3 regions of the Bacillus hominis genome follow, and region 1 is predicted to be linked to each of the others. Evidence: riboswitches for the same ligand, from Rfam matches in the RefSeq annotation. Region 1 holds a riboswitch; each other region holds the start of a gene.

Evidence for each region. A riboswitch is a leader RNA that binds a small molecule or an ion and turns the genes downstream of it on or off. The one in region 1 is predicted to bind thiamine pyrophosphate.
Region 2: it holds a riboswitch for thiamine pyrophosphate, as region 1 does, so the genes downstream of both, thiC (phosphomethylpyrimidine synthase ThiC) here and tenA (thiaminase II) in region 1, are expected to answer to the same signal.
Region 3: it holds a riboswitch for thiamine pyrophosphate, as region 1 does, so the genes downstream of both, tenA (thiaminase II) here and tenA (thiaminase II) in region 1, are expected to answer to the same signal.

Annotation. Positions count from the first base shown of each region.
Region 1 is NZ_JAUCFS010000005.1:2,483,025-2,486,313, forward strand. Features, by position in the region: gene QUF93_RS15280 (hypothetical protein) at 242-469, shown strand; gene QUF93_RS15285 (exosporium leader peptide-containing protein) at 627-695, shown strand; gene tenA (thiaminase II) at 1,020-1,709, opposite strand; TPP riboswitch at 1,835-1,940, opposite strand; gene QUF93_RS15295 (D-alanine--D-alanine ligase) at 2,014-2,928, opposite strand; gene pdxR (MocR-like pyridoxine biosynthesis transcription factor PdxR) at 2,933-3,289, opposite strand, start outside.
Region 2 is NZ_JAUCFS010000005.1:4,728,520-4,731,808, reverse strand. Features, by position in the region: gene lldP (L-lactate permease) at 56-1,714, shown strand; TPP riboswitch at 1,785-1,900, shown strand; gene thiC (phosphomethylpyrimidine synthase ThiC) at 2,013-3,289, shown strand, end outside.
Region 3 is NZ_JAUCFS010000005.1:718,993-722,281, forward strand. Features, by position in the region: gene QUF93_RS06125 (SH3 domain-containing M23 family metallopeptidase) at 1-587, opposite strand, end outside; TPP riboswitch at 851-963, shown strand; TPP riboswitch at 1,024-1,127, shown strand; gene tenA (thiaminase II) at 1,217-1,912, shown strand; gene QUF93_RS06135 (ABC transporter ATP-binding protein) at 1,881-2,630, shown strand; gene QUF93_RS06140 (ABC transporter permease) at 2,630-3,289, shown strand, end outside.

The DNA of each region.
Region 1 (3,289 bases):
CGTATTAATATAGCGTTTTATTAAAAATCTTCTCACATTTAAATCGGACAAGCATATGATATTTTATGAGGCCCCCACTCATAGAAAACTATCTTTCTAATCTAAGAGTACACATATATGTGTGCTCTTAGATTGTTTACAATGAATATTAATTTTCTCCATTCACTAATGGAAAAGCATTAATAAAAATATCCGCATATTTATCGAATATAGTTTTAAATTCTTATAAAACTATATAATTTTGGAGTTGGTTAATACGTTACAAAAAACTGACCGTGTAATCATTATGGTCCCTCCACTTTCAAAAGTGTTTGTTACATTTTTCTCATCATCAGGAGAATCTATTTCATCACAAGTTTTGTCTAATACATCTCCATACCCTGTATCAATGTTTGCACTTAATGAACTTGAAAGTGAATTATTTGAGGTCGAGTTAAAACCAATACCACTTCATTTAAACCACGAATAATGGAAGTCACTTTACTACTCACATAAGAAACTGAGGTAGTAGTCTTTTTAAAATCACTATTTTATTAAATTCCACATATACAATCGCTTGTCCATTTCGCTTTGCTCTATCATTGCCTTTACTATTAGTAACACGAATTTTTCAGAGGTGAATTATATTGGACAAGTTTTTATCCTCCGCTGCATTAAATCCAGGTTCAATCGGACCTACACTCCCACCTATGTAACCCCCAGGTGTTACCGGGTCCACTGGCAACACTGGACCGACTGGCGATACTGGGCCTACCGGAATCACGGGACAGACTGAGCCAAACACAATAGAATCTGCATTTCGAGCTATAAAAAACGATATTGATCAAGTTATACCTACCCTTACCGACGTAATTGTTACCTTTGAAATCGAATCATTTGATTTTGCAAATGAATACAACAATGTTAATAACCGTAATTTTTCCATATAATTCTTACTTCCTTTCTTCATTTGTCTTGATCATCAAAAAACTATAAAAAAAGGTATTGTCTATACCTATGTATAGCAATACCTCTACTCTTTATCCAATTACATCTTTTACATCAGTATTCACTGGCCACTTTTCTAATGTATAAGCCATATCCCAAAATGAATATTCATATTGACTACTAATAATAAAATGCTGTTTCATACGATTACGATCTGCCTCTGTTACTGTCTCAGCTATAGCATCTAATCGAGCAATCTGTTCCTCAACTAACGTGCGGAACCAATCAGATCCATAAGCAGAAATCCATTCTTGATAAATTGGCTCTTCAGGTTGACACACTTTTAAACGTTCACCGATTTCATAATATAACCAATAACAAGGTAAAATAGCTGCAATAATATCTCCTAAATGCCCTTCATAAGCTGCACGATACATATGAGATGTATATGCATATGCAGTTGGCGCAGGAATAAAATTATCTTTTTCTTCTTTCGTAATCCCTAATTTTTTTGCGAAATTCTCATGTAATGATAACTCAGCTTCATAAGTATTTTGTGCATGATGCGCCATACGAGCCGTCGTTTCTAATTCAAGAGCCTTTGCAGCACCTAACGTTTGTACTCTAGCAAAATGACTTAAATAATACGAATCTTGAAGCACATAATAACGAAAACTAGCTAAATCTAACGTTCCTTCGCCAAGTTTTTTTACAAAAGGGTGATTAAAACTTGCTTCCCAAATTGAATCTACTTCTTTACGTAATGATTGTGAAAAAGTCATTTAAATCCCTCCAATAGTTTATAAAACATAAGTATTTATCCCATATATTAAAGCTGTAAAATAAAAAAACTTTCTTTACAGGCGTAAAGAAAGTGAATTAGACGATATTAATTTATGCATTAAATATCTTGTCTTTCCCACTTCCCTACGCTGGCATTAACCAGATCAGGTACTAAGAGTCTCAAAATTCCATTTGATCTCAGCCTATAAAAGGCCCCCCTAGTGGATAAATATTTAGTTGTCGTATTGTAATTATCATAGCATACTTCGTGGAACTATCAAAAGTTTTAATTGTACAATTATCTTAAAAACCTTCTTCTTTCCTTACTTTTAATGAAGTTTCAATTATCATATCTAATAGTTTACTATAATTAATTCCAGCCGCATCTGCACTTTTTGGCAGTAAACTTGATTGTGTCATCCCTGGTAATGTATTAACCTCCATTACATATGGAATTCCGTCCTTCACCATCATATCAACCCTTGCATAAACACTACATTTTAATACTTTATAACAAGCCAGTGACGCTTTATTTACACGTTCCTGTACTTCAGCTGGAAGTTCTACAACTTCTTCAACTGTACTAGTATCATCATATTTTGCATTGTAGTCAAAGAACTCAGCAGCATGTCGAATTGAAATGATAGGTAACTGTTGCCCATCAAAAATTGAACATGTAATCTCGTCACCTTTTATATACTTCTCAATTACGACTTCAGAATCCCATTCGAATACAGTTTCTAGCATAGAGATTAATTCATTTTTATCATTGACGATCTTTACTCCAACACTCGAGCCGCCAGAGTTTGGTTTTACCACTAACGGAAATCCTAGCTTATCTAACTCTTCAAGCTTTAGATCCTCCATTTTTGTAAGTTCAATCCAATCTGGTGTTTCTACTCCTTCATAACGCAAAATCTTTTTTGAAAGATTTTTGTCCATACATATACCGCTAGATAACATGTTGCTGCCGCTATATGGAATACCTAAACTCTCAAGCGTTCCTTGAACTGTCCCATCTTCTCCGTATTTTCCGTGTAATGCTAGCAATGCAAAATCAATGTCTTTCGCTTTTTCAATTAAATCCATTTTTTCATTTAACGTAATTGGAACTATTTCATACTTACTCTTATCTAAATGTGCAATCATTTCATTCCCAGTCATAATTGATACTTGTTTTTCAGAGGATACTCCTCCCATAATAACGCCAATTCTCATCTTCTCATCTCCAAATTTCATTTTTTAATGTGTCACCAATTATTTGAATCCCGCTAACTATTTCCTTTTCTTTCAAACGTGAAAAGCCTAATCGGAAGGTATTCACTCCTCCTCCATCAGAATAAAAAACATCTCCAGGAGAAAACGTTACGCCTTTCTCATAACACTTTTGTAAAAGTGTGCGGGCATTAATTTTTTCTTCTAACTCTATAAATAAATGAAGTCCACCATCTCCAGTCATTCTTTTAAACGGAATGTACTGATTACATGCCTCAACAGCTAACTCATATTTTTTCTTATAAACAGATCTTGCTTTTTTTAAATATTTTTCAAAATATCCTTCATGTAAATATTGAAACAG
Region 2 (3,289 bases), 2.2 Mb from region 1:
TCTATTGATAAGGTTATATCTATTTAAAAGGGGATTCTTTAGGGGGGAGAGAACAATGAACACATGGACACAAGTTTACGATCCGTTCGGTAACATTTGGATTTCGGCAGCAGTCGCACTTATTCCAATCATCTTTTTTTTCTTAGCTTTAGCAGTTTTCCGCATGAAGGGGTATGTGGCAGGGTTTATTACAGTTGTATTAACGATTTTGGTGGCTTTATTTGCGTATAAAATGCCATTCACAATGGCAATGGCAGCGACCGGATACGGTTTCTTATACGGATTATGGCCAATTGCGTGGATTATCATTATGTCAGTATTTTTATATAAAATTTCTGTGAAAACAGGTCAATTTGATGTCATTCGTGCATCTGTATTATCCATTACGAATGATCATCGTTTACTCGTTATTTTAATCGGTTTTTCATTTGGAGCATTTTTGGAAGGAGCAGCAGGATTTGGTGCACCAGTAGCGATTACGGCAGCGCTTCTTGCAGGCCTTGGCTTAAATCCTTTATACGCGGCTGGTCTTTGTTTAATCGCAAATACTGCACCAGTAGCATTCGGAGCGATGGGAATTCCGATTACAGTGGCTGGACAAGTAACTGGTATTGATCCGCATAAAATCGGACAAATGGCTGGACATCAATTACCGTTCTTATCATTATTTGTTCCGTTCTTTATCGTATTTTTAATGGATGGATTTAAAGGGGTAAGACAAACATGGCCTGCTCTATTTGTAGCGGGTAGTTCATTTGCAATTACACAGTTTATTACAGCGACGTTTTTAGGGCCAGAACTTCCGGATATTACGTCAGCGCTTGTAAGTTTAGTAAGTTTATCGCTATTCTTAAAAGTTTGGCAGCCGAAAGAAATTTATCAGTCTAAAGAAGCGAATAGTGAAGTAGCAGCAACAAAGGCGACATCTATGCCGAAACTAACGGTAGGAAAAGTAGTAAAAGCATGGTCTCCGTTCATTATTTTAACTGTGATGGTAGTCATTTGGAGCCAAAGTTTCTTTAAAGCATTATTCGCTCCAGGCGGCGCATTAGAAAGTCTTGTATTTAAGTTTGAAGTTCCAGGCTTACACAATTTAGTAATGAAAGCAGAGCCAATTGTAAATAAACCAACACCTTATGAGGCAATTTTGAAGCTTGATGTATTATCAGCAACTGGAACAGCAATTTTAATTGCTTGTATCATTTCTATCTTTATTTTGAAAATGAGTGCAAAAGATGCAGTAGCAACATTTAAAGAAACGTTAAACGAACTTAAGATGCCAATTCTATCTATCGGATTCGTATTAGGATTCGCATTTATCGCAAATTATTCTGGTTTATCTTCTACATTAGCGCTAGCACTTGCAGGAACTGGCGGGTTATTCCCGTTCTTCTCACCATTCCTAGGTTGGATCGGTGTATTTTTAACAGGATCAGATACGTCAGCGAATGCACTTTTCTCGAATTTACAAGCAATTACAGCGCAGCAAGTCGGTGTATCTGAAGTGCTTCTCGTTGCAGCAAATACAACGGGCGGTGTAACAGGTAAAATGATTTCTCCGCAATCGATTGCGATCGCTTGTGCGGCAGTTGGTCTTGCTGGGAAAGAATCAGATCTGTTCCGCTTTACAGTGAAGCATAGTTTATTCTTCGTAATTATTGTGGGGATTATGACTTATGTACAGGCTTATTATTTAACTTGGATGATTCCGTAAACAAAAAAGAAATAACCTTTGCATTTTTCAGATTATCATGTATGATGGGAAAGTATTGAAAATTAAATCAGTGATAAACTAGGGGTGCCTAACGTATGCGTAGGCTGAGAGAGAAGCGTGTGAACTTCTTAACCCTTTGGACCTGATCTGGCTCGTACCAGCGTAGGGAAGTTAACGGCTTTACATAATTATGTCTTTATGAGCCAGGTCCTTATTTTTTTATGGACCTGGCTCTTTTTATTTTGGCATACGCTGGCCATATCTCGTCCTTGTCACGTACAGGGGGGCAACAAAGGTTATGAAACAGTCTGTTTCAGCTGAGCAAATTGAATTGAAATCGAGTTTACCAGGAAGTAAGAAAGTTTATGTGGATGGACCATGGGAAGGTATGAAAGTACCGATGCGCGAGATTGCACAAAGCGATACGAATGGTGTTCAAAATCCGCCAATCCGTGTGTATGATACGAGTGGACCTTATACAGATCCTGAGTATAAAGTGGAGCTGGAAAAGGGGATTCCAACGCCGCGCCATTCTTGGATCATGAAGCGCGAGGATGTAGAGGCATACGAAGGGCGCGAAGTAAAACCAGAGGATGACGGTGTCAAGGTGGCTTCAAAACATACACCTGTTTTCCCGCAAATGGATCGCAAGCCGCTTAGGGCGAAGCAAGGTGCAAATGTTTCGCAAATGCATTATGCGCGTAATGGTATTATTACGTCTGAGATGGAATATGTTGCGATTCGTGAAGGGGTAGAGCCTGAATTTGTTCGTAAGGAAATTGCAGAAGGTCGTGCCATTTTACCAGCGAATATTAATCATCCGGAAGCAGAACCGATGATTATCGGACGTAATTTCCACGTGAAGGTAAATGCAAATATCGGAAACTCTGCTGTATCTTCTTCTATTGCAGAAGAAGTAGAGAAGATGACGTGGGCGACTCGCTGGGGTGCAGATACGATTATGGATTTATCTACAGGCAAAAATATTCATACAACACGTGAGTGGATTATTCGTAATGCTCCGGTACCAGTTGGAACTGTGCCAATTTATCAAGCGCTTGAAAAAGTAAACGGAATTGCAGAGGATTTAACGTGGGAAGTGTATCGCGATACGTTAATTGAGCAAGCGGAGCAAGGCGTTGATTACTTCACGATTCACGCCGGTGTATTACTCCGTTACATTCCAATTACTGCAAAGCGTATGACAGGTATTGTTTCGCGCGGTGGTTCGATTATGGCGCAGTGGTGTTTATTCCATCATAAAGAAAACTTCTTATACACTCATTTTGAAGAGATATGTGAAATTATGAAGCAGTACGACGTTTCGTTCTCTCTTGGAGATGGATTACGTCCAGGATCGATTGCAGATGCAAATGACGAAGCGCAGTTTTCTGAGCTTGAAACACTTGGTGAATTAACGAAAATTGCTTGGAAGCATGATGTGCAAGTTATGATTGAAGGACCTGGGCATGTACCAATGCATTTAATTAAAGAGAATATGGAGAAAGAGCTTGATATTTGTCAGGGCGCGCCGTTCTATACACTTGGACCGTTAACGACAGATATTGCGCCAGG
Region 3 (3,289 bases), 1.8 Mb from region 1:
CTAGCGTTGCTACGTACATTTAATTTTGGTGTTGCAACAGTATAAGAAGGAGAACCTTGTACAGTTACACCTTTTACTAGAGGTGTGGATCCATTAGATACAAATGTTTTTTGTACGTATCCAATTTGACCGTTATGTAATATTTTGTACCAATCCCCTTGTTCACCTTGAATGGTAATGAATTGACCATTTGGTAATATATCTAGAATAGAAGACTCTGTATTAGGTTCAGAACGAACGTTTAATGCGTTGGCATTTACGATATATTGATTCTTTGGTTGAACATTTTTTTTGAAGAGAATTGCATCTTTTTTCATATAGCCTGTTTTGTTGTTAACAGATACTTTATACCAATCTGGATTTGTCTCAAGAATAGTAACCGGGCTATTAAATCGAATGTTATCAATTATTGCACTGTCTGCATGGTTATTTTGATGTAGTGCAACGTTGTCAATTTTTACATATCCAGTTTTTACTGTAGATGGTTGCTTAGCAGCCGCTGTTTGTATATCGGATTCTCCCATAGAAGGAAGTAAAGAAGCAATTGCGATAGTAGTTGCTGTTAAAGCTGTAGCTTTCATATTCATGTAATAAAGACCTCCTCTAGTTGTATAGTTGTAATTTTATTATAGTATAAAGATATAATATATTGGTCGTATTCACATAAATGTAATATGAAATCAATAAAAATAAATAATGTTAGAAGAGAGGTTCATATATAAATATTGTATATATCATTTGTGGGGTCGCATTTATATGTGTTTAACACGCTCGTATTTAATTCACAATTAAGAAAATTAAAACAGTTGATGATGTCTTATGGCGGTGTTATACTGACAGTGATAATTTTATAGTTTGCTAGGAGGGCTGGTGTTGCCAGCTGAGAGTAAGACCTTAAGTCTTTGATCCTTTTTATTACCTGATCTAGATTATGCTAGCGTAGGGAAGCAATACGGACACTAACAATGAGTCCCCGTTTCTTTGCGTATAGAAACGGGGCTTTTTTATTTAAAAATTTCATATTGAAACCACTAGGGGTGCTTGATGTGCTGAGAGAGGAATAATCCTTAACCCTTACAACACCTGATCTAGATAATACTAGCGAAGGGAAGTGGAACAACGAATAAATTATAATTTTATTTGCTGTAACCACTTCTTATACACAGAAGTGGTTTTTTTATTGAGATAAATAGATATATAGGAAGGGGAATTATAAATGAAATTTTGTGAAAGATTATTTGATACGGTGCAGCCTGTTTGGGAGAAAAGTCATAATCATCCGTTTGTAGTAGGTATGGGGGATGGTACGTTGGAAAAAGACAAATTCCAGTACTATATTATTCAAGATTATTTATATTTGCTAGATTATGCAAAGCTATATGCAATTGGGGTTGTAAAGGCAACGAATCCACAAGTTATGGCAAAATTTGCAGAGCAAATTGATGGCATTTTAAATGGTGAAATGACGATTCATAAACAATATGCAAAAAGACTTGGTATTTCTGCACGAGAGATGGAATCTGCAAAACCATCTGCTAAAAATTTAGCATATACAAATTACATGATGTCTGTATCTCAAAATGGCACACTTGCAGAATTAATATCAGCTTTACTTCCATGTATGTGGAGCTATTGGGAGATTGGAAAGCGTTTAAATGATATTCCTGGAGCAAGAGATCATGAGTTCTTTGGTGAATGGATTCAAGGATATAGTTCTGAAGAATACGGTAACCTTTGTATTTGGTTAATAGATTTATTAAATGAAATGGCAGTTGGAAAGTCAGAGAAAGAGCTAGACCGATTAGAGGAGATTTTCTTATATTCCAGCCGATTTGAATATTTATTCTGGGATATGGCTTATCGTAAGGAGATGTGGGGTTTTGAGGAGCAAGAACATACTACAGTTTCATAATGTTTCCTTTCATTATGATGAGAAACCAATCATCGATGAATTAAATGCTTCTATACAAGATAAAGAGTTTGTAAGTATTATCGGACCGAGTGGATGCGGGAAAAGTACTTTATTTCGCCTTATTACAGGCTTAGAAGAGGCAAGTACTGGACAGATAGAGCTGACAGAAACAAAGAGTCATCCTGTAGGGTATATGCCCCAAAAAGATATGCTCTTGCCGTGGAGGACGATTATTGAGAATGCGGCCCTGCCGCTAGAGTGCCAAGGTGTACAGAAGAAAGAAGCGCAAGTAAAAGCGAAAGAACTGTTACATAAATTTGGTTTACAAGGGTACGAGAAAAAATATCCGAAAGATTTATCTGGTGGTATGAGACAACGCGTATCTTTTATCCGAACTTTATTAACAGGTGGGGAGATATTATTGTTAGATGAACCTTTTAGTGCATTGGACGCTTTAACGAAGGCATCTTTGCAAGAATGGTTGTTTGAACAATGGAAAGAGTGGGAAAAAACAATTTTATTTATCACTCATGATGTTGAAGAAGCATTGTTTCTTTCTAATCGAATTTTGGTTGTAGAAAATCAACCGATAGCAACTTTAACTGAGCGAATTGTGCCGCTTGATCGTAACCGAACAAGAAAAGATTTATATAAGCCTGAAGTGCTAGCGCTTAAAGAAGAGCTCCTTAGTATGTTACAAAGGCAGGTACTCGTATGATGAATCGCTTGAAGGAGTTATTACCTGCCCTCATATTAAGTGGAGTTTTACTTGCTCTATGGGAAGTAGGAGCAAGAATTGTAGATGAGATGTACATTTTACCGTCACCGTCTGCAATCGTAATGAAGATATGGAAACTAAAAGATATATTATTTACGGTTCATTTACCGGCAACATTATCCGTCGTTTTAATAGGTGTTGTTATTTCTGTCGTATTAGGTGTGGGGCTAGCAATGTTAATGAATGCGAATACGTGGATGGAAAGAGCATTTTATCCATTATTAGTAGCTTCTCAAACAATCCCGATTACAGCACTTGCGCCACTATTTGTTTTATGGTTTGGATATACCATTTGGAGCAAGGTTGTTGTCACTGTCTTAATTACGTTTTTCCCAATTGCGGTAAATACGTATGACGGACTGCGTAGTACGAAGAAAGAATGGGAGGAGCTTTTAGTTACGTATGGTGCAACAAAAAAAGATGTTTTTCTAAAGCTAAAGTTGCCATCTGCTCTTCCTTACTTTTTCTCAGCGTTAAAAATTGCAGTTCCGCTTAGTGTTATCGGGGCAGCAATTGGAGAATGGCTCGGTGCACAAGCTGGGCTTGGATATTTCAGTAAAAGAATGATGACGCAGTTAGATGGAGCTGGTGTATTTGCA